Regions from separate parts of the Devosia sp. BK genome, predicted to be linked through region 2. Evidence: riboswitches for the same ligand, from Rfam matches in the RefSeq annotation. Region 2 holds a riboswitch; the other holds the start of a gene.
The links. A riboswitch is a leader RNA that binds a small molecule or an ion and turns the genes downstream of it on or off. The one in region 2 is predicted to bind thiamine pyrophosphate.
Positions count from the first base shown of each region.

Region 1: another riboswitch for thiamine pyrophosphate. It lies ahead of thiB (thiamine ABC transporter substrate binding subunit); the one in region 2 lies ahead of DevBK_RS00490 (YkoF family thiamine/hydroxymethylpyrimidine-binding protein).

Region 1 covers NZ_JAIMBX010000003.1:365,160-374,329, reverse strand. The annotation lists gene DevBK_RS17385 (RluA family pseudouridine synthase) at 1-421, shown strand, start outside; gene rpoH (RNA polymerase sigma factor RpoH) at 670-1,539, shown strand; gene DevBK_RS17375 (hypothetical protein) at 1,586-2,230, opposite strand; gene DevBK_RS17370 (thiamine diphosphokinase) at 2,289-2,981, opposite strand; TPP riboswitch at 3,015-3,116, shown strand; gene thiB (thiamine ABC transporter substrate binding subunit) at 3,184-4,188, shown strand; gene DevBK_RS17360 (hypothetical protein) at 4,341-5,930, shown strand; gene DevBK_RS17355 (ATP-binding cassette domain-containing protein) at 5,917-6,555, shown strand; gene DevBK_RS17350 (hypothetical protein) at 6,592-8,646, opposite strand; gene DevBK_RS17345 (adenylosuccinate synthase) at 8,695-9,170, opposite strand, start outside.
Region 2 covers NZ_JAIMBX010000001.1:110,563-119,732, forward strand. The annotation lists gene glsA (glutaminase A) at 1-815, opposite strand, end outside; gene DevBK_RS00465 (PRC-barrel domain-containing protein) at 980-1,351, opposite strand; gene DevBK_RS00470 (LLM class flavin-dependent oxidoreductase) at 1,693-2,994, opposite strand; gene DevBK_RS00475 (ABC transporter substrate-binding protein) at 2,991-3,998, opposite strand; gene DevBK_RS00480 (ABC transporter ATP-binding protein) at 4,002-4,751, opposite strand; gene DevBK_RS00485 (ABC transporter permease) at 4,748-5,542, opposite strand; gene DevBK_RS00490 (YkoF family thiamine/hydroxymethylpyrimidine-binding protein) at 5,558-6,166, opposite strand; TPP riboswitch at 6,157-6,268, opposite strand; gene DevBK_RS00495 (phospholipase D-like domain-containing protein) at 7,599-9,074, shown strand.

The DNA of each region.
Region 1 (9,170 bases), on a different contig from region 2:
GCCCCTCGGCCGCGACCCCGGCAATCGCTTGAAACAGGCGGTACGCAAGGATGGACGCGAGGCAATCACCCATTATGCGGTCGAGGCGCGCTATGGCGACGAGCGCTGGGATATCACTCGCATCCAGTGCCAGCTCGAAACCGGACGCACGCACCAGATCCGCGTGCACATGGCTCATATTGGCCATCCACTGGTCGCCGACCAGGTATACGCGTCTGGTTTTGCGACAAAGCTCAATCGCCTGCCCGAAGAATTGGCCGATGCCGTCCGGGCTTTGGGCCGGCAGGCGCTGCACGCTGCCGAACTCGGTTTCGAGCATCCCGTCACCGGCGAAGAGATGACCTTCGAGGCCGATTTGCCCGATGATCTGCAGGCACTCGAAGATGCGCTTGAGCCATTCGACAAGGCATTCGCCCGATAATATCGCGCGGTTGGCGGCGTCGCTCACCCAAGGGTGATCGAACTGCCTGGGGACCTGAGGCGTATACCTATCAGGCAGTTCGAATGCTGGCAGGAACCTTATCCGAATTGTAACGTTCGGACGTCTTTTGCCTCTTAAATTCGCCAAACTGCCGCCTATATATGGCGGTGCGTCTCGTCTTGTGCCGCAAGGACAAGAGGAGATTTTCCGCCCGCGCCATGCGGGGGAATCACGAAAGGGGGTGCACAATGGCCCAAACGAATCTGCCTGTCCTCTCGTCTGAGGGCGGACTTAGCCGTTACCTTCAGGAAATACGCCGGTTTCCCATGCTGGAACCCGATGAAGAATACATGCTTGCCAAGCGCTACAAGGAACATGCCGATCCCGGCGCGGCGCAGAAGCTGATCACCAGCCATCTGCGTCTGGTCGCCAAGATTGCCATGGGCTATCGCGGTTATGGCCTGCCGATTTCCGAAGTCATTTCGGAAGGCAATGTCGGCCTCATGCATGCGGTCAAGCGCTTCGAGCCTGAAAAAGGCTTCCGCCTTGCGACCTATGCCATGTGGTGGATCCGCGCCGCGATTCAGGAATATGTCCTGCGCTCGTGGAGCCTCGTCAAAATCGGCACGACTGCCGCTCAGAAGCGTCTGTTCTTCAACCTGCGTAAGGTGAAGGGCCAGATCGCGGCTTTGGAAGAGGGCAGCCTTCATCCCGACCAGATCAAGCAGATCGCGACGACGCTCAAGGTGACCGAAGCCGATGTCGTGTCGATGAACGCTCGCCTTTCGGGTGATGCCTCGCTGAACTCGCCCATGCGGGCTGACGAAGGCTCGTCGGAATGGCAGGATTGGCTCGTCGACGACACGCCGGACCAGGAAACGAGCCTCGGCGAAACGCAGGAGTTCGACGAGCGCATGGGCCTTCTTACCCAGGCTATGGACGTGCTCAACGAACGCGAGCGCGCCATCTTCCAGGCTCGCCGCCTGCAGGACAATCCGTCGACGCTCGAAGAGCTGGCGCAGCAATATGACGTCAGCCGCGAGCGCATCCGCCAGATCGAAGTCCGCGCCTTTGAAAAGGTTCAGGAAGCGGTCAAGGAAGCGGCTCGTCCGCACTGATCGACGACATCATGAGATGACGAAGGCGGGCCAAGTGCCCGCCTTTTTAGTTTTCAGGAATGGACGCCAGCCAGAGCGTGAACGGATCGTCCGCCGGAGCATTTTCGAGAGGCCCAAGAATTTCCGACGCCGTACGCGGGATGGTGACGGCAAATGTCTTGCTGACGAATTGCCGGAACTCGGCTGGCGGGCTGTAGGGCGGCACGTTTTCCGCGCCGACGGCGGCCACGAGATTGGCATGCTCTTCTTCCGGGGTAATGCCAAAATATTCCGGCCAGCACAGTTCGCCATAGCCGATTGCCATAAGCCGCAGCATATCGACGGGATTCTCGGTTAGCGTTGCCATCAGCACGGACCCGGACCCTGAGCCCATGTGGACGATGGAGAGACCGCCATCGTCACGACGCCACAGCGCAGCGTAGGAGCCTTCGCCGCCGGTCGGGATAATGGGCGCAAGGCGCTCGGTGTAGGCTTTGTCATCCGTACCAAGCCAGGCATCGACATGGCCAGGATCGACCGGCTTGAAGCCGGTTTCACTGGTGAGTTGGGCATCGGCCGGTTTGACAAAGGCCATGCTGCCATCGCGGACAAAATTGTTGGCGTCGAGCCAGTCGATCGTGGTGACGAAGGCTTCTGGTAGTTCCATGCCGGGCGGCAGCGAAGCCGCGATCGCTTGCGTAAAACTGCTCATGGCAAATCCTCCGCCTGTCAGAAGCGGAGTGGCGGCGAGACCTGCAAGCACGCTGCGCCTACGCACTCTTGCGCGCCTCTTCGATCAGATCCCAAAGGCGCTCCTTGCCGAGAATAAGGAGCCACGGCGTGTCGTCCTCAGGCTCGACCACCACCTCTCCACCTGTGCCTTCGTTCGATGTGCCGATGAGGCCTCCCGGCTCGAGCATGAGGCCATCCATGGGGTAATAAAGCCCGGTCGATCGGCGGAACTGGATCTGCACCAGCGGGTGGATCGACACACGTTCTTTCTGCGCCGCGTCGAAAGCGATGCAGCCGGTCACTGCGAGCGCGACATCGGTTTCATCGACCAGCAGTAATTTGCGCATCTGCGCATATTGGAGGACCGCGCTGAGCGCGGCGAGCGTATGGTCGAGGCGTTTACCGGTCATCCCAAGGGCAAGGGTCACCGGGGCACTGGTCGAATAGAGCGCCTTTTGGAAATCGGTGGTGATCTGCTCGGGGATATGGATGACGCGCGTGCGCTGCTCCCACCCGGCTCGATCGGATAGAGAATCGAGATCGCCGATGATCGCATCGGGCGTCAGGCCCGCCGCGCCAATCGCGTCGCCGCCGCCATCGGCACCGACCAGCGCAATGCCGCGCGCGGCCAGATCCTGCAAAAGCGCGATATCGACGGCACCGCCCCCGACAATGGCCATAGGCCGTTGAAAGACCAGCGGCACTGCGCCTGCGCCGCTTCCTGAAGTCACTTGCACTGTCACAATTCTCTCAATATGGTCCGAGCCGTCTCGCTGGGGTGTTCCGGATCATGTCCGGAGCTGAGAGTTACCCATAGAACCTGAACCAGGTCATGCTGGCGGAGGAAGTTCGAGATGGCAAGGGCGTCTCTTCGCGTCCTCTCCATTGACTTATCCCTTCTCCCATGGCCGCAACCGTTGAAGGGATGACCCAATGGTCAAATCCACTTGCCTCGCGCTTGCGGTCCTTTTTGGATTGTCTGCCGTTTCTGCCCATGCGCAGGATGTACCCACGCTCACCATCTACACCTATGACGGCTTTGCGGCCGAATGGGGTCCCGGCCTGCAGCTTTCCGCAGCCTTCGAACCCGTCTGCGGCTGCAAGCTCAATTGGGTCGCCGCCGACTCCTCCATCGGCACCCTCCGCCGCGTGCAGCTTGAAGGCGCCACGACCGAGGCCGACCTCATTGTCGGGCTCGACACCGCCATTGCCGGCGAAGCCCGCGCCACCGGGCTTTTTGCCGATCATGGCCTGACGCTCGACAAGCTCGACCTGCCGGAAGCCTGGACGGATGCGCAATTCGTGCCGTTCGACTATTCGCATTTCGCCTTCATGTATGACACCGACCGGACCGCGACCCCGCCCAAGAGCTTTGAAGAGCTCATCGCCATGCCGGACGATTTCAAGATCGCCATCCAGGACCCGCGTTCGGCAACGCCGGGCCTTGGGCTCGTCCTCTGGATCAAGGCCGCCTATGGCGACCGCGCGCCGGAAATCTGGGCCGGTCTGAAACCCCATATCCTGACCGTAACGCGCGAATGGAGCGAGAGCTATTCGCTCTTCCTCGATGGCGAGGCCGACATGGCGCTCTCCTATACGACCTCGCCCGCCTACCACATCATCGAAGAAAACGACGACACGATCAAAGCGGCGCTGTTCGAGGAAGGGCATTATCCGCAGATCGAAGTCGCCGGGATTTTGAAATCCTCCAAGCATCAGGAGCTCGCCAAGCAGTTCCTTGAATGGTTCGCTTCGCCGGAGGGTCAGAAGATCATCCCGACGACCAATTGGATGTTCCCGGTGGTCGATCTTGGAGCTGATCTGAACCCAGCCTTTGCCAGCTTGCCGCAGCCTGAAAAGACCTTGCGGTTGAGCGACGAGGATATCCTGGCGCATTCGTCCGAGTGGATCGACGAGATGCTGGCAGCGGTGCAATAATAAATGCTCTGCACAAACTCGATATGGCACATCCCCCTTGACGAGGGAGGTTGGGAGGGGGTGTCGGCAGCCACAACGCTATTGTGGCTCACTCCCCCCTCCCCAACCCTCCCCGCAAGGGGGAGGGTGCCGTTCAGTGCGTGTGGCCACTCATGCTGACCCTCCCCCACCGCCCCACCCGCATCGCCATCTCCGAAGCCCTCGCCCTTGCCATTGCCGGCCTCATCGCCTCCGTGCTCTGGGCCATCTTCTCCGCCGCCACCGACGCCAGCGGCTCCTCGCGCGTCGATATTCCGCACCTCCTGCGGATGACCGCCATCCAGGCGGGTTTTACCACCATCCTGTCGCTCTCCGTCGGCACGGCCCTCGCCTGGGCGCTCAATCGCTTGCGCTTTCTGGGGCGCGACCTGGTGGTCGGGCTCTTTGCCGCCGCCATCGTTACGCCCGGCATGGTCGTCGCGTTTGGTCTACTTTCCATCTGGGGCCGCAATGGCTGGATCAACCAAGCGAGCGAAACGCTATTCGGCTTTTCGATCGGCAATCCGGCCTTTGGGCTTTCAGGCATTCTGTTGGCTCATGTCATTCTCGACGGCGCCTTTGCCGCGCGCATTCTTCTCGCACGACTCGATGCCATTCCGCAAAGCAAGCTCAAGGTCGGGCAATCGCTGGCCCTATCAGCGAGACAACGGTTTCGGCTGATCGATTGGCCCGCCATGCGCACCAGCCTGCCAGGCCTCGGCGCCATCATCTTTCTCCTCGCCTTTACGAGCTTCCCGATCGTGCTGCTGCTCGGCGGCGGACCAGCAAACCAAACGCTAGAGGTGGCCATCTATTCGGCGGTGCGGCTCGATTTCGATCTTGTCGGCGCCGTGCGACTGGCCCTGACCCAGATCGGGGTCTGCGCGCTCGTCATCCTCCTCGCATCAAGCACGACGCCCGTCGTCAGCGTCCAAGGCCGCTCGCTGCCGCCAACTTGGCGCGATGGTTTTGGCGCGCGCGTCCTGCAGGGGCTGATATTGGCTCTCGCCACCGTTGGCTTCGCCCTGCCGCTTGTCTCCGTGCTGATTGACGGGCTCGGCTTCGGCCTCCTCCGTGTGTTGGCCCAAGCGACATTCTGGTGGGCGCTGAGCACGAGCCTCGTGATCGGCAGCGCCTCCGCGGCCCTGACGCTGGTTCTGGCTCTGGCGCTGACCTTGGGCCGCGCTGCTAGCGGGTCACGCGCCGCGCGAACGCTGCTGGGCACGCCGAGTTTTGCCTATCTCGCTGTTCCGGCCGTCGTGCTCTCGCTCGGCTTTTTCCTGATCGTGCGCAATCTCGGCGTAGCGCCGGCGCAAGCCGCGCCGGTTGTCGTCATCATCGCCAACAGCCTCCTTGCCCTGCCCTTCGCCGTCGCGACGCTCGGCCCGCCACTCGATGCGGTCGCGCGGTCACGCGGAAAGCTCATCCGGTCTCTGGGCCTTTCCGGCTGGCAGCAGTTCCGGCTGGTGGAATATCCGCTGCTGGGCAAGGATATCGGCCTGATGCTGGCGCTGGCCTTCTGCTTCTCGCTCGGCGATCTCGGCGTCATCGCGCTGTTCGGCACGCAGGATTTTCAAACGCTGCCGCTGATGATGTTCCGCGCGCTTGGCGCCTATCGCAACAATGATGCTGCGGCCATCGCTGCAATCCTGCTCGTCGGCACCATTATCGCCTTCGTGGCTCTGCCCCGCCTTTTCGAAAGACTAGCCCATGCTTCGCGCTGACCACCTCGCCTTCGCCTATGGCGCTGACACGCAAACCTATGATTTCAGCTTTGCGGCTGAAGCTGGCGCCGTGACTGCGATCTCAGGCGCCAGCGGCTCGGGCAAATCGACGCTGTTCGATCTTCTGGCTGGTTTCTTGAACCCAAAAGGTGGGAGCCTCGATCTCGACGGACAAAATCTTCTGCCGCTCTCGCCGGAGACGCGCCCCATCTCACTGCTGCTGCAGTCCGACAATCTCTTCGAACATCTTTCAGCGCGTGAGAATGTCGCTTTGGGCCTAGCACGCAATGTCGGCAAGACGGAAACGCGCGAGCGCGTGGACGCCGTGCTGAAGCGCATGGGGCTTGAAAGCCTTGCCGATCAGACGGCAGCCACCCTCTCCGGCGGCCAGAAGCAACGTATAGCTCTGGCGCGAACGCTGCTACGCGACCGGCCGGCTCTTCTCCTCGACGAGCCGTTTTCCGCGCTCGACGACGACACGCGGCACGGCATTCGGGCATTGGTTGGAGAACTAACAAAAAGCGAGGGATGGCACACCATCCTCGTCAGCCATCACGAGGATGACATCACTGCGCTGGCGCAGCGGCGTTATCGACTAGAGAATGGTAGTCTTCGCGAGGCCTAAAAAAAAGGCCGCTGGTTTCACCCAGCGGCCTTTTGATTACTGTGCCCAGGCGGCGAACACTTCCTTGAAAAGCGCGTCCGCCTCGCTGTCTTTTTCGAGCGTCAGGATGGCGTTGCGGCCCGTCCCGTAGACGATCGCCAGATCGAGCCAGCGCCGGTTTTCGAGAAGGTTGACGTTGGCCGTCTCGTCATCTGGCGATGAACTCAAGGCAAAGAGGAAGCTATTGCCTACGATACGCGCCGAGGCGCCGACGAGCGGCGTGCCGGGCACAAGTTCTTCGTTCTTTAGGAGAACGCCTGGAAGGCTGGAAATCGAGCCGCCGACAAAGGTATCGCTGACGTCGAAATTGACTTCCATCAGGTGGCTGGCCGGCAGGCTTGGATCGGTATTCCGGCGGATCGTCACCGAGACATTGAGCGCACGTGCCGGAATGCTCGCCTTGCCAACGAGGGTCGGCTGACCGAGTTCATCTTCGCCCTTGGCCCAATCGACGGTACCAGAGAAGGGCACGGCGCCAGTGCGGCCATCGGACGAGGCCTCAAGCAGCAGCGACTGGCTGCCAGCGAGCACGGCCGGATCGACGCTATTCGCGGGATCGTTGGTTGCGGCGATGCTGGTATCGGCGCCCGAGAGGCGCTCTTCGGTCTTGACCTCACCGCCATTGAGCGAGGGCAAGGCTGTTTCAGTGCCATTAGGCGTAACCGCTTCTGGTGTCGGCTCCAAGCGATCTTCGGTGCCGTCGATCGACGTTGTCGGTTCGATCGTCGGGGTCGTCGCCGTATTGCCGGGGCCTGTCGTCGTCTCGTTGACGCTCGGCGCATCGAGCGTTGGCGTCGTTGCGATGGGTGTATCCGCCGTCTGGGTCACCGGTGCTGCGGCGCGGCCGAACATCTGGTCGAGGTCGACATAACCTTCGCGCCACGCCCAGAAACCGGCGCCACCGGCACCCGCGAGCAGCAAGGCAAAGACGATGAGGAAAATGGTCAGACCTGCACCCTGGCGACGCTGGCTGCCAGCCGTGTCAAAGGCACTCGGATCGGCATTGTCTTCGGCAAGGCCGGCATCGGCGAGAGCTGGAGTCTCTCCACTCGCCGTCGTTTCCGATACTTCGCCGCGTGCTTCGCGATCAAGCGTCTCGATGGCACGCTCGATGGCGCCTTCGGCTTCCTTGGCGCCGTCATCGATCTCGACTTCGCGCACGCTCGAGAGCGCGGTTTCGACCGGGCGCTCGACAACGGTGATCTCGGGCTCGATGACCGGCTGGCGCGCCAAAGCGGCGCTGCCGCCGAGCGAGGGCTCAACGCGGGCAACAGCAGACGCGGTGCCACCAAATCCGACAGCAGCAGCGGCACCAATGGCCGCAACGTCGCGGCGCGGCGTGAAATCGGGGCGCTTGAGCGGAACCGGCGCAACCGCGGGCGGCGGCACAAAATCGGGCTCATCGGATTTTGCGACGCCCGGACGTTCGGCCGGACGCAGCTCGAACGGCAGCGTCGAGGACTGGACCTTGGCGCCACCCGCATCGGCAGCCTGGCTAATGATTTCCTCGATCGAGAGGGTTTCATCCATCGGGCTTTGCGTGAGCGTATCGTCATCGGCAGGTTCGTCGACCGCCTCAACAATCGGTTCTGGCTCAGGCTCCGGAACATATTCCGGCTCTGGTTCAGGTTCGGGCTCCGACTGAACGAAAACCGGCTGCGGCGCTGGGCGCTCGACGGCTTGCGGCGGCACGAAACTTTGTGCAGGGCGCGGTTCGGGTGCAGTTGGTCGTGGGCTGATGACCGCGACTGGATCGGGCTCGGCGGGTTGTGGCGCGGGCTGAGGAGCCGCCGCTGCCGGTTTGGGCGCGAGCATGGCGTCGCGCCCAAGGCTGATGACGGCTTCGCTCGCTTCCTGCTCGACCTGACGGATGCAGTCTTCGAGCTGCAGGCGGTGCTGGGTGATTTCGCGAGCCGGCAAAGGAGGCTGGATAGACCGCAACTGCCCGACAAGGGCGGCGCGTGCCTTTTCGTAAACTGCGCGGCGCGCAGCTCCATTGTTCTCCGGCAGCGCCGAGATTGCTCGGCGCAACAGCTCCTTATAGTCCGCCATTGGCTACTGGGTACTCACAATTGCAGCGACGTCTTTTAGCAAGTTTTATCAGTCTTGGAACGGGTCAACTACCAAGATGGTATCTGCGCGTTCGGGACTAGTGGACAACAATGCGACCGGGGCCCCGATCAGCTCTTCGATATAGCGAACATATTTGACGGCTTGGGCCGGCAGCTCGGCCCATGAACGCGCGCCGGCAGTCGTTTCGGACCAGCCCTCAAGCGTCTCATAAATAGGCTTAACGCGGGCTTGTGCCCCCATTGAGGCGGGCAAATAATCAATGCGTGATCCATCAAGCTCATAGCCGACGCAGACCTTGATCTCTTTCAGACCATCGAGAACGTCGAGCTTGGTCAAAGCGATCCCGGTAATACCCGAGGTTTTGACCGTCTGGCGGACGAGGACCGCATCAAACCAGCCGCAGCGGCGCGGACGGCCCGTATTGACGCCGACTTCCTTGCCGACCGTCGCGAGGTGGCGGCCGATTTCATCATCGAGCTCGCAGGGGAACGGGCCTTTGCCGA
Region 2 (9,170 bases):
GATTTTGCCGGCAGGCCAACCCGAAAAGCGAAGTCTCCGGACCCGTTGTACATACCACATGTCATCATTATGGAGAGGATGCGCCGGGCGCGTCGGGATGCTTGCAAACCTCGGTCCGATCGTTCGTCTGGACCCTCCTGCATAAGAAACCGCCCCGCTTTAGCGAGCCCAATGCAATCGAGGGAAATAGCGCATTGATGCACATAGGCGTTCATAACGTCATCGACCGCATGGCGCAGATTGTCGTGGTGCTTGGCCATGAACAGCAATGATCGGTTGAGATCACCCCTAGCCTGATCGCTTTCCAGTACGTCCGCGTCGACAGTGACGATTTCGTCGTCCATTTGCTGTTTGACGAAGTTCATCACCGAGCCATTCGCATCTTCCCCTTTTGCATCGAGAAGCGAGTCGATCACGACGAGCGCGCCAGCATTGATGAAAGGGTTTCGCGGCACTCCTTTGAAGCGCTCGAGATCAATAATGGAATTGAACGCGTCTCCAGATGGCTCTCGGCCGACTCTCTTCCAGAGCTTGTCACCGTGTCTTTGCAGCGCCACTTCAAGCGCGAATACTTTGGAAATAGACTGGATCGGAAATGCATTAGATGCATCGCCGGCCTTTATAAGATCGCCTTCGCGGGTAAACACAGACAGACCAAATTTCGCAAAGTCCGCTTTGCGGGGCGCCGGTTTGTGGTGCTCGTCTGCCACCTTTTTTGCGTCTATATAGATCCGTTCAGCATGGTCCTTTACGTCCTTAACCGTCTCATCAAGAATTGTTTGTAACTCGAATACGCTGTGCTGACGGTCTTTCACTCAGAGTCTCCCATTTTCTGGTCAACGTGCGGCGAAGATTTGAGTGACAAGAATTGGAAGAATAAATGTCGACGCTTTTTGCGTGCTCCAACGCGTTCTAAGCGTAAGACCCAATCAAAAACCCGCGCCGTAGCGCGGGTTTTTCTGCGTTGTAGCGTTGAGTGTTAGTCGTTCCAGAGCTCGAGCTGCTGGGCGGCGGTGGGTTCGATCGCAAGGGACAGACGATTGGCTTCCCACGTAAATTGGTCGATTGGAACGATCACGTCGCCGTCAACGTAACCAGCGGCCTCTTCGAAATCGACAACCAGAGCTGTCGCGGTGGTCGCATCGGTACCGAGGACGGCTTCGACTTCACCGATTTTGATCCCTGCTGCGTCGTAGAGATCCCAGTCTTCGATCTGATCGACCGTGCTATTGAATGCAGCTACCTGCGCAGTGTCTTCCAGCTCGACCCACTGGGTCGGTGCTTGCGCCAATGCCGGTGCTGCAACGAGCAGAGCGACGGCAGGAACCAAGGCGAAATTTGCTTTTTTCATTCAGAAACTCCGTTTGCTACCGGAGAGGAACGCCCCAGGCATCGCATATGGTTGCCGGGCAAAATGTCGCGATTCCCGACCGCTAGTGTACCTGCCGCCGCTCGTGGGCCGTTGGCAGGTACGATGGTTGATCGCGACTCAGTCTCGTGCGACTAGGGTCGCCATGCCGTCAGCACGGCCGCGGGCCATAGCCGATGATCATTAGCCGTTAGGGCTCCTGCCGCTACGCACCGCGCCATCGCGTGATCTCCCTTTCCAGGAACGCGTAAAGCTCCGTCGAGCGACCGAAAGGCGCCGGTCAGTGCTAAAGAATGGAGCGACTTTTCCAGCAGTGCTCTACCCTACGGCAGCCGTAGACGGGCCCGCAGGGTCGCTTGTTCGTCTGTTGCAAACACGGCGCGCTCGAGGAGTTGCGGGACTACCAGATCGATAAAGCTCTGCAGGTCAGCGGGCATAATTGGGGCCATGACGTTGAAACCGTCGGCCGCTTCATTGTCGAACCACAACTGCATCGTCGTCGCAATGTCCGAGCCGGTGCCGACTGCGAGCAGGTGCCCCCGTCCACTTGCCATGCGCATCAACAATTGGCGCAAGGTCATGCTGCCGCGGCAGGCGATGTTGACCAACACAGCGACACGGCTCTGGCTCGATTGAGTTGGCGCAGCATGAGCGCGAACGGTGTCGGGCAAGGGTGCGTCGAGATCCGCATGGGAAAGATCGGTGCCAAGGAATTCGGAAAGCTTGGCGAGGACGTGTTCGATGACCATGAAGCTGTTCATCTGCGCAAGGCGGTCTTCAGCCTCACCCAGGGTGGGAGCGGCGATGGGCACAATGCCGGGATAGATAAGAAGGCTTTCGGGGGCTCGGCCATGCTGGACGGCTCGCGCCTTCATGTCACGATAGAAGGCCTGCGCATCGCCAAGGTCGGACTGTACGGTGAAAACCATGTCGGCATAGCGGGCGGCAAAGTCTCGCCCGGCTTCGGAGGCGCCAGCCTGTGCAAGGATGGGGCGACCCTGCGGGGAGCGCGGCACATTAAGCGGACCACGGCTGCGGACAAAGGGACCTTTATGATCGATAGGCTGCACCTTGGCGAGATCGAGGTAGCGGCCCGATTGTTTCTCGGCAATTCGGGCGTCGGCCTGCCAGGAATCCCACAGGGCAATGACAGCCTGGGTGACATCGGCGGCGCGAGCGTAGCGCGCGGCGTGATCGGGCATGGCATCGAGCCCGAAATTATGGGCTTCGAGCGGGTTGGAGGAGGTGACGATGTTCCAGCCCGCGCGTCCTTTGCTGATGTGATCGAGGGAGGCAAAGCGCCGGGCGAGATGGAATGGGTGGTCGAAGCTGGTCGAGGCGGTGCCGATGAGGCCGATGCGGCTGGTCACTGACGCAAGTGACGAGAGGATAATCAGCGGGTCCATGGCATCGCAGAGATGCCGGTCCGCACTGTGCTGGAGCGCCAGCACATCGCCCAGAAACAAGGCGTCGAAGCCACCGTCTTCGGCGCGCCGGGCAATGTCGATCCAATAGTTGAGATCCGTCGAGGCCAGGGCATTGCTTTCGGGCATGCGCCAGCCGGCCTCATGACTACCGATGCCGAAGATGACGGCATTGAGGCCCATGCGCCGGCCTCTGCTCATGGTGCAGCGTCGAGATAATCGTTGGCGTAATAGGCGGTGAAATCGGGCTTGGCAGTTACCGGAGCGCCATTGCCATCCTTGAGAATGCCGGCATCGAAGAGAAATGTGCCAATAGCTTCCATTTTGGCAGGATCGATGGTGCCGATCGCGCCATTTTCACTCCGGATATAGTGCCCATCGATCAAGGCCTCCAGCGAGGCCCGGACAAAGTCCCGGTCGAGCAACATATCGGCATTGGCTGCGACGAGAATGTCAGTAGCCTCGTCGGGATGGGCGATGGCATAGTCATAGCCGCGCTGGCTGGCCGTGATGAACGCTTTGGCGGTGTCCGCGTTGCGGGCAAGGTAGGCATTGCTGGTGCTAATGAAATTGGTGTGCTGGTCGGGCACGCCGAAATCGGCGTAGCGGAAGGAACGCTGGGCGGGGCCGTCGCGCTCGGCTTTAATGCCTTCCCAGGTGTAGACTTCGAGGGTGAAATCGACGGCACCATTGGCAAGCGCTTCATAGGCGGAGGTGCCAAGGGTGACGGTCTCGAACTCGCCCTTACCGCCATCATGACGGATGATCGTGTCGATCAGGGCGCTCTCCCATGCGCTGCCGAAGCCGCCATAGATTTTGCCATCGAGATCTCTGGGAGACTGGATGTCCTGCTGGGCGGCATTGAAGACGAGGCGGCCGGTTTCGGTCTGGACCAGGGCATAGGTTGCCACCAGATCGGCCCCGGCGGTGCGCTGCGTGAAAAGGCCGATAGAGCCCAGAATACCGAAATCGGCGACCTGATTGGCGACCAGCGTACCAGCAGATGTATCGGTATAGGGCAGGATCTCGACGGCGAGCCCAGCCTCCTCGTAAAAGCCCTTGGCCTTGGCAACATAAAGGCCGATGTGATTGGTATTGGGCGTCCAGTCGAGCGCAATGGAGACGGGTGTGCCCTGGGCAAGGGCCGGGGTTGCGACCAGACTGACGGCGAGGCCGAGCGCTATCATCAAACGGGAAATGGGCATGAATTAGTCCTCCGGATTGAGCAGGGTCTGCAAAATTCGAGCTTCGAGGGCCGCAAGCTCGGGTGACCCGACGCTGTGGCGTGGGTGATCAAGGGGCACTTGAAAATGGTGGGCGACGCAGGCCGGGCGGGCCGACAGCACATAGATGCGGTCCGAGAGCAGCACGGCCTCGCGCACATCATGGGTGATCAGCAGCACAGTCCAGCGATGTCGGGTCCACATGTCGGCGAGCCAGCGCTGCATCTGGGCGCGGGTGAGGGCATCTAGAGCGCCGAAGGGCTCATCGAGCAGCAGCATTGGGCGTTGCTGGACGACTGTGCGCAGCAAGGCGGCGCGTTGGCGCATGCCGCCGGATAGCTGGGCGGGATAATGGTTTTCGAACCCGGCAAGGCCGAATTCTGCAAAGAGCGGGATAACCCTGGCACGGGCGGCCTGGCGGCCGAGACCCTGGACTTCAAGACCAAGCGTGGTGTTGTCGATGATGCGACGCCAGGGCATGAGCGCATCGCCTTGCGGCATGAAGGCGAAGCGATGCTGCGCTGGCGTGAGCGGTTGGCCATCGAGCAGCATCTGGCCGCCATCGGGCGCGATGGCGCCGGTCAGCAATTGCAGGATGGTGGATTTGCCGGCCCCGGAAGGGCCGAGGATCGAGACAAATTCGCCGGGCTGAACGCTGAGATTGATATCGGCGAGAACGTCGGTGGGCCCGAAGCCTTTGCGCAAGTTTTTGAGGTCGAGACGTGGCCGGCTCATGGACGGGCCTCCGTCAGCCGGGCCCACGGCATGGCGGCGCGCTGCAAGAGTACGGTGGCGCCAAAAAGCAGCAGCGTGAGCGTGGCGCTGACAAAGACTGCCGCGAGGACGAGATCGGGGCGGAAATTGTTCTTGGCATTGAGGATATAGATGCCAAGGCCCCGGGCTGCGCCGGCATATTCGGCAAAGATGGCGCCCACCACGGCATAGGTGATGGAAATGCGCAGGCCCGCAAAGAAATAAGGCAGTGCCGAGGGCAGGCGGGCCATAACGAAAATGCGCCAGCGGGAGGCACCCATTGAGGCGAGCAGGGCTGAGATATTGCGGTCGGTGGCTTCATAACCCTGGGTTAGGGCGACAAGCATGGGGAAGAAGGTGACGAGCGCGACCAGCACGATTTTGGGTGTGAGACCAAAGCCGAACCACAGCACAATCAGTGGCGCGATGGCGACCAGCGGCAGGGTCTGCGTGATGATGAATAGGGGAAACAGCGCCCGGCGCAGCTGCCGAAAAAAGTCGATCAGGATTGAAAAGAGAAGGGCGACGATGAGGGAGGACGCAAAGCCGAATGTGGTCGCCTGAAGCGTTGCGATCGTATGGCCGGTGAGGGCTTCGCGCTGCTCGTAACCCTGGACGATGATGCGCGTGGGCGCTGGCAGGGCGGTAGGCGAAATGCCCCAAAGTTGCACATAGGTCTCCCAGGCCAGGATCAGCGCGGAGACTGAGGCAATGGCCGGGCCGGCATGGCGGATAAAGCGCGCGAATTGTCGCGACGGGGCGGTAATGGACATGAATGGCCCTTGGGTTCAGCGCGCGCTGGGGCTGTTGGCTGAAACCGTCAGATCGATGGTGACGTGGCCTTGCGGCGGGCCGAAGCGGCAGAAGGCCTGCTCGATGGTGGCAAAGAGCGCGCCGGTATCGCCACTGAGCTTGGTGGCGAAATGCTTGGACTTCTCGAAGGTGCCCGAGTGCTTGAGGAAGTCGATGCAGCCATAGATTTCGTCCATATGGTTGCCTTGGCCCAGGACGTAAAGCGAGAACTGGACCACAGAGAACACGCCGATGTGGGGGGCATTTTGTACCGCAGTCAGCGCCGCGGCCTGCCGTTCGGCCAAGGGCGCGGCGGTGTCGTCGAATTGGGTCGAATTGCAGATGGGATCGTCGGGCTCGCCGGGGCAGCCGCGCGAAATGGTGGCCGAGAGCACGCAATGTTTGCCGGTCCGGGCGGTGGCGCTGAAGAGATCGCGCATGGCCGGGAACAGCACTTCGGGCGGACCGACGAGCAGGGTGGAAATGTCGTCGGTTTCAATGCGCAACTGGTCGCGATAGGGATCGAGCGCGCCCAAAGCACTGATGATGACGCCGACGAAATCGTCGGTCATTGGGTATAGGGATATCTGTGCGCCCGAAAACATGGCCCGCCTCGCTCCGCTGGTATTACCCAGATCAGCTATAGGGTCCGAAGGCTTCCCGCCCTCATCTCAGCCCCGACCTACGGAGCACCCCTGTGGATATGGGCACCTTATGCGCTGCTGGTCGCAGAACGCAAGCCTTCTTACGTCAGAGGTAAGGTGAAGAGGCTGGCGAACTGATGTCGGCTGCCTGGTTCGGGCCCCGGTGAACGGGGTCGCAGAAACGGGTGATATTCATCAGGGCGCTCTCGCGCTGATCCTGATGGCTCTACCCGCTGTCCGCATCAACGCAAAAAGGTTTTCACCGAGTAGAGGGGGCAAGCTAGAGGAGGCTGAGAGCCAGTCAGTCGGATGCTCACGGTGCCCCGCGGCGCCAAGCGGCATTTCTGGGCGGCGAGTGGGACCGTTTGCAATCTTTACGAATGTCAGCCCTACAACGACGCTCATGCGGCGAGCCTGTCTCGATGAAAAAATTGTCTCGTGCGACCTCTCATTCTTGGGGGGAAGCCGCTTGGTGGCGGAGTAGGGCAATCGGGGAAATGTCCGATAACGCCCGTTGCCACAGATGCAGTGGCACGTTGCGACCCCGTTTCGGCCATTCCCACTGGATTTGGTTTTGCGTGGACCGGACATGCGAGTGATGACGCCGCGTGCTAAGTCAGAGCGATGGCTATACGCAGGATCATGATTATCGGCGGCCCTGGATCAGGCAAGACCTGGCTCGCTCGACGTCTTGGTCGTCGTTATGAACTACCCGTCCATGCCGTTGATGACGAGGTGTGGGATTCGCTTGGAAACCTGCGAGCTCCAGACGATATCGATGCACGCGTACGCCAGCTGACGGCGCAAGAAAAGTGGATCATCGAGGGTGGCAACAGCCGAACCTATATAGATCGGGTTCAACGCGCTGACGCTATTATTCGAATGGTGCCACCGGTGTGGCTCCGGCTATCTCGCGTGCTTCGTCGGGATGGCATTCGGATCCAACTTCTCCGCTGGACCCTTCGATACGATGAAGTATTTGGACCAGAAGATAGGCTGGCGCTCGAGAGCGGGCAGGGTAGCGCAACGTGCATAGAGATTGGTTCGAATGCAGAATTGCTTCGACTGCTTCGCGGTGGAATCGAGGAGTTCTGAACCGTCGCGGAGTTGGCGATCAACCCCATTTGCCACTGTCTCGATTTCAGCAGACCAACTGTTTGGAGGACATCGGATTGGCAGTCTAAACGACCGGGCGCGTTGCGGACTGTCCCTACGAACTCCAAGGGTGATTTTGATCGTGCTTTGACGTTGCAAAAGGCTGTCGCAACTTCGAGGGCGGCCGGCTCAGGCTATGGAAACCTAATGGGTAGACATTCGTTCTGATCGCGATCGATCGGGATGCGATCGCTGTTCCGTAGCCAAGCCTTGGGCGCTGCCGATAAAGGATGAATGGATGGTTCGGCGAGACGGTGGCGCCCCGCTTCTACCAGGCGTCAATTGTTATCGGGTCGAGACCGCTACGCGGGCTTCTGTCATCATCGATGCGGATGACTATTTCCGCGTTGCGCGAGCGGCGATGCTGAAGGCGAAAAAGCGCATCGTGTTGATCGGTTGGGACTTTGATGCCCGCATCCGGTTGGGCGCTCCCACGAACGATGGTGCGCCTGAAAAAGTCGGCGACTTCATCTATTGGCTGGTTCAGCAGAACCCTGAACTTGAAGTCTTTCTGCTGCGTTGGGATCTAGGTGCCCTCAAGATGCTGGCTCGCGGCTCCACCATTTTCACCGTCTTCAAATGGATGAGCCATAGACGTATTCACACCAAGCTCGATGGAGCCCATCCGCCAGCGGCCTCGCACCACCAAAAGATCGTCGTCATCGACGAGGCGCTGGCCTTTTGTGGCGGCATCGACATGACCGAGGACCGCTGGGACACACGCGACCATATACACGAAGACCCGCGCCGCGTGCGTCCGAATGGCAAGCCGCACAAACCCTGGCATGACGCCACAACGGCATTGGAAGGGCCGATTGCACGCACACTCGCCGACATCGCACGCGATCGATGGATCACGGCCGGAGGAAGGCCAATGCCAGAACTGAGCAAGCAGCAATCGCCTTGGCCTGACGCTCTCGATGCGCAATTCGTTGATGTGCCCATCGCAGTCTCTCGTTCTGCGCCTGAGATCGACGGCCGGCCGTCAGTTCTTGAGATCGAGCACCTGTATCTCGACCAGATTGCCAGGGCAAAACGCTACATCTATGCCGAAAGCCAATATTTCGCGTCGCGGCGGGTGGCTGAAGCAATGGCGAAGCGCCTCCAGGAGGCCGATGGACCCGAAATCGTCGTCATCAACCCCGATAGCGCGCAAGGTTGGCTGGAGCCCCTGGCGATGGATACCGCCCGTGCTCGCCTTTATCAGGCGCTGAACCGGTTGGACACGCATGGGCGCTTTCGAATTTACACGCCGGCCACCAGTGGCGGCGAGCCAATCTACGTTCACGCTAAAATCCTTATCATCGATGACGAGGTCGTACGCATCGGCTCGTCAAATCTGAACAATCGCTCGATGCGCCTCGATACCGAATGCGACGTCACTATCGATGCGACATTTGCTCAGAATGAAGCTGTCAGTGAAACGGTCAGGGCCATTCGCAACAGCTTACTCGGCGAGCATCTTGCCGTTTCGCCCGACATCATCGAGCGGGAGGTGAACGCGCGAGGGCTGATCGGTGCCATCGAAGGCCTGCGTAACGATGGCAAATCTCTGATCCCATACGCTCCTGAGGATTTAAGCGCCGTCGAGGCATGGCTCGCGGACCACGAGGTTTTGGATCCAGAGGGTCCCGAAGAGATTTTCGAAGCTTTCACGAAGCGCGGGCTTTTTCGGCGCTTGCGTAAGCCCAAGATCAGTCTGGGGCGACCCTGACCTGCGATCCAGATTTTCACACGGATGGCGCGCCAAAATGGTGCGTAGCCCAAACTATGACGGCCACTTTTTAGCACTGCAGCCTAAAAAATATGC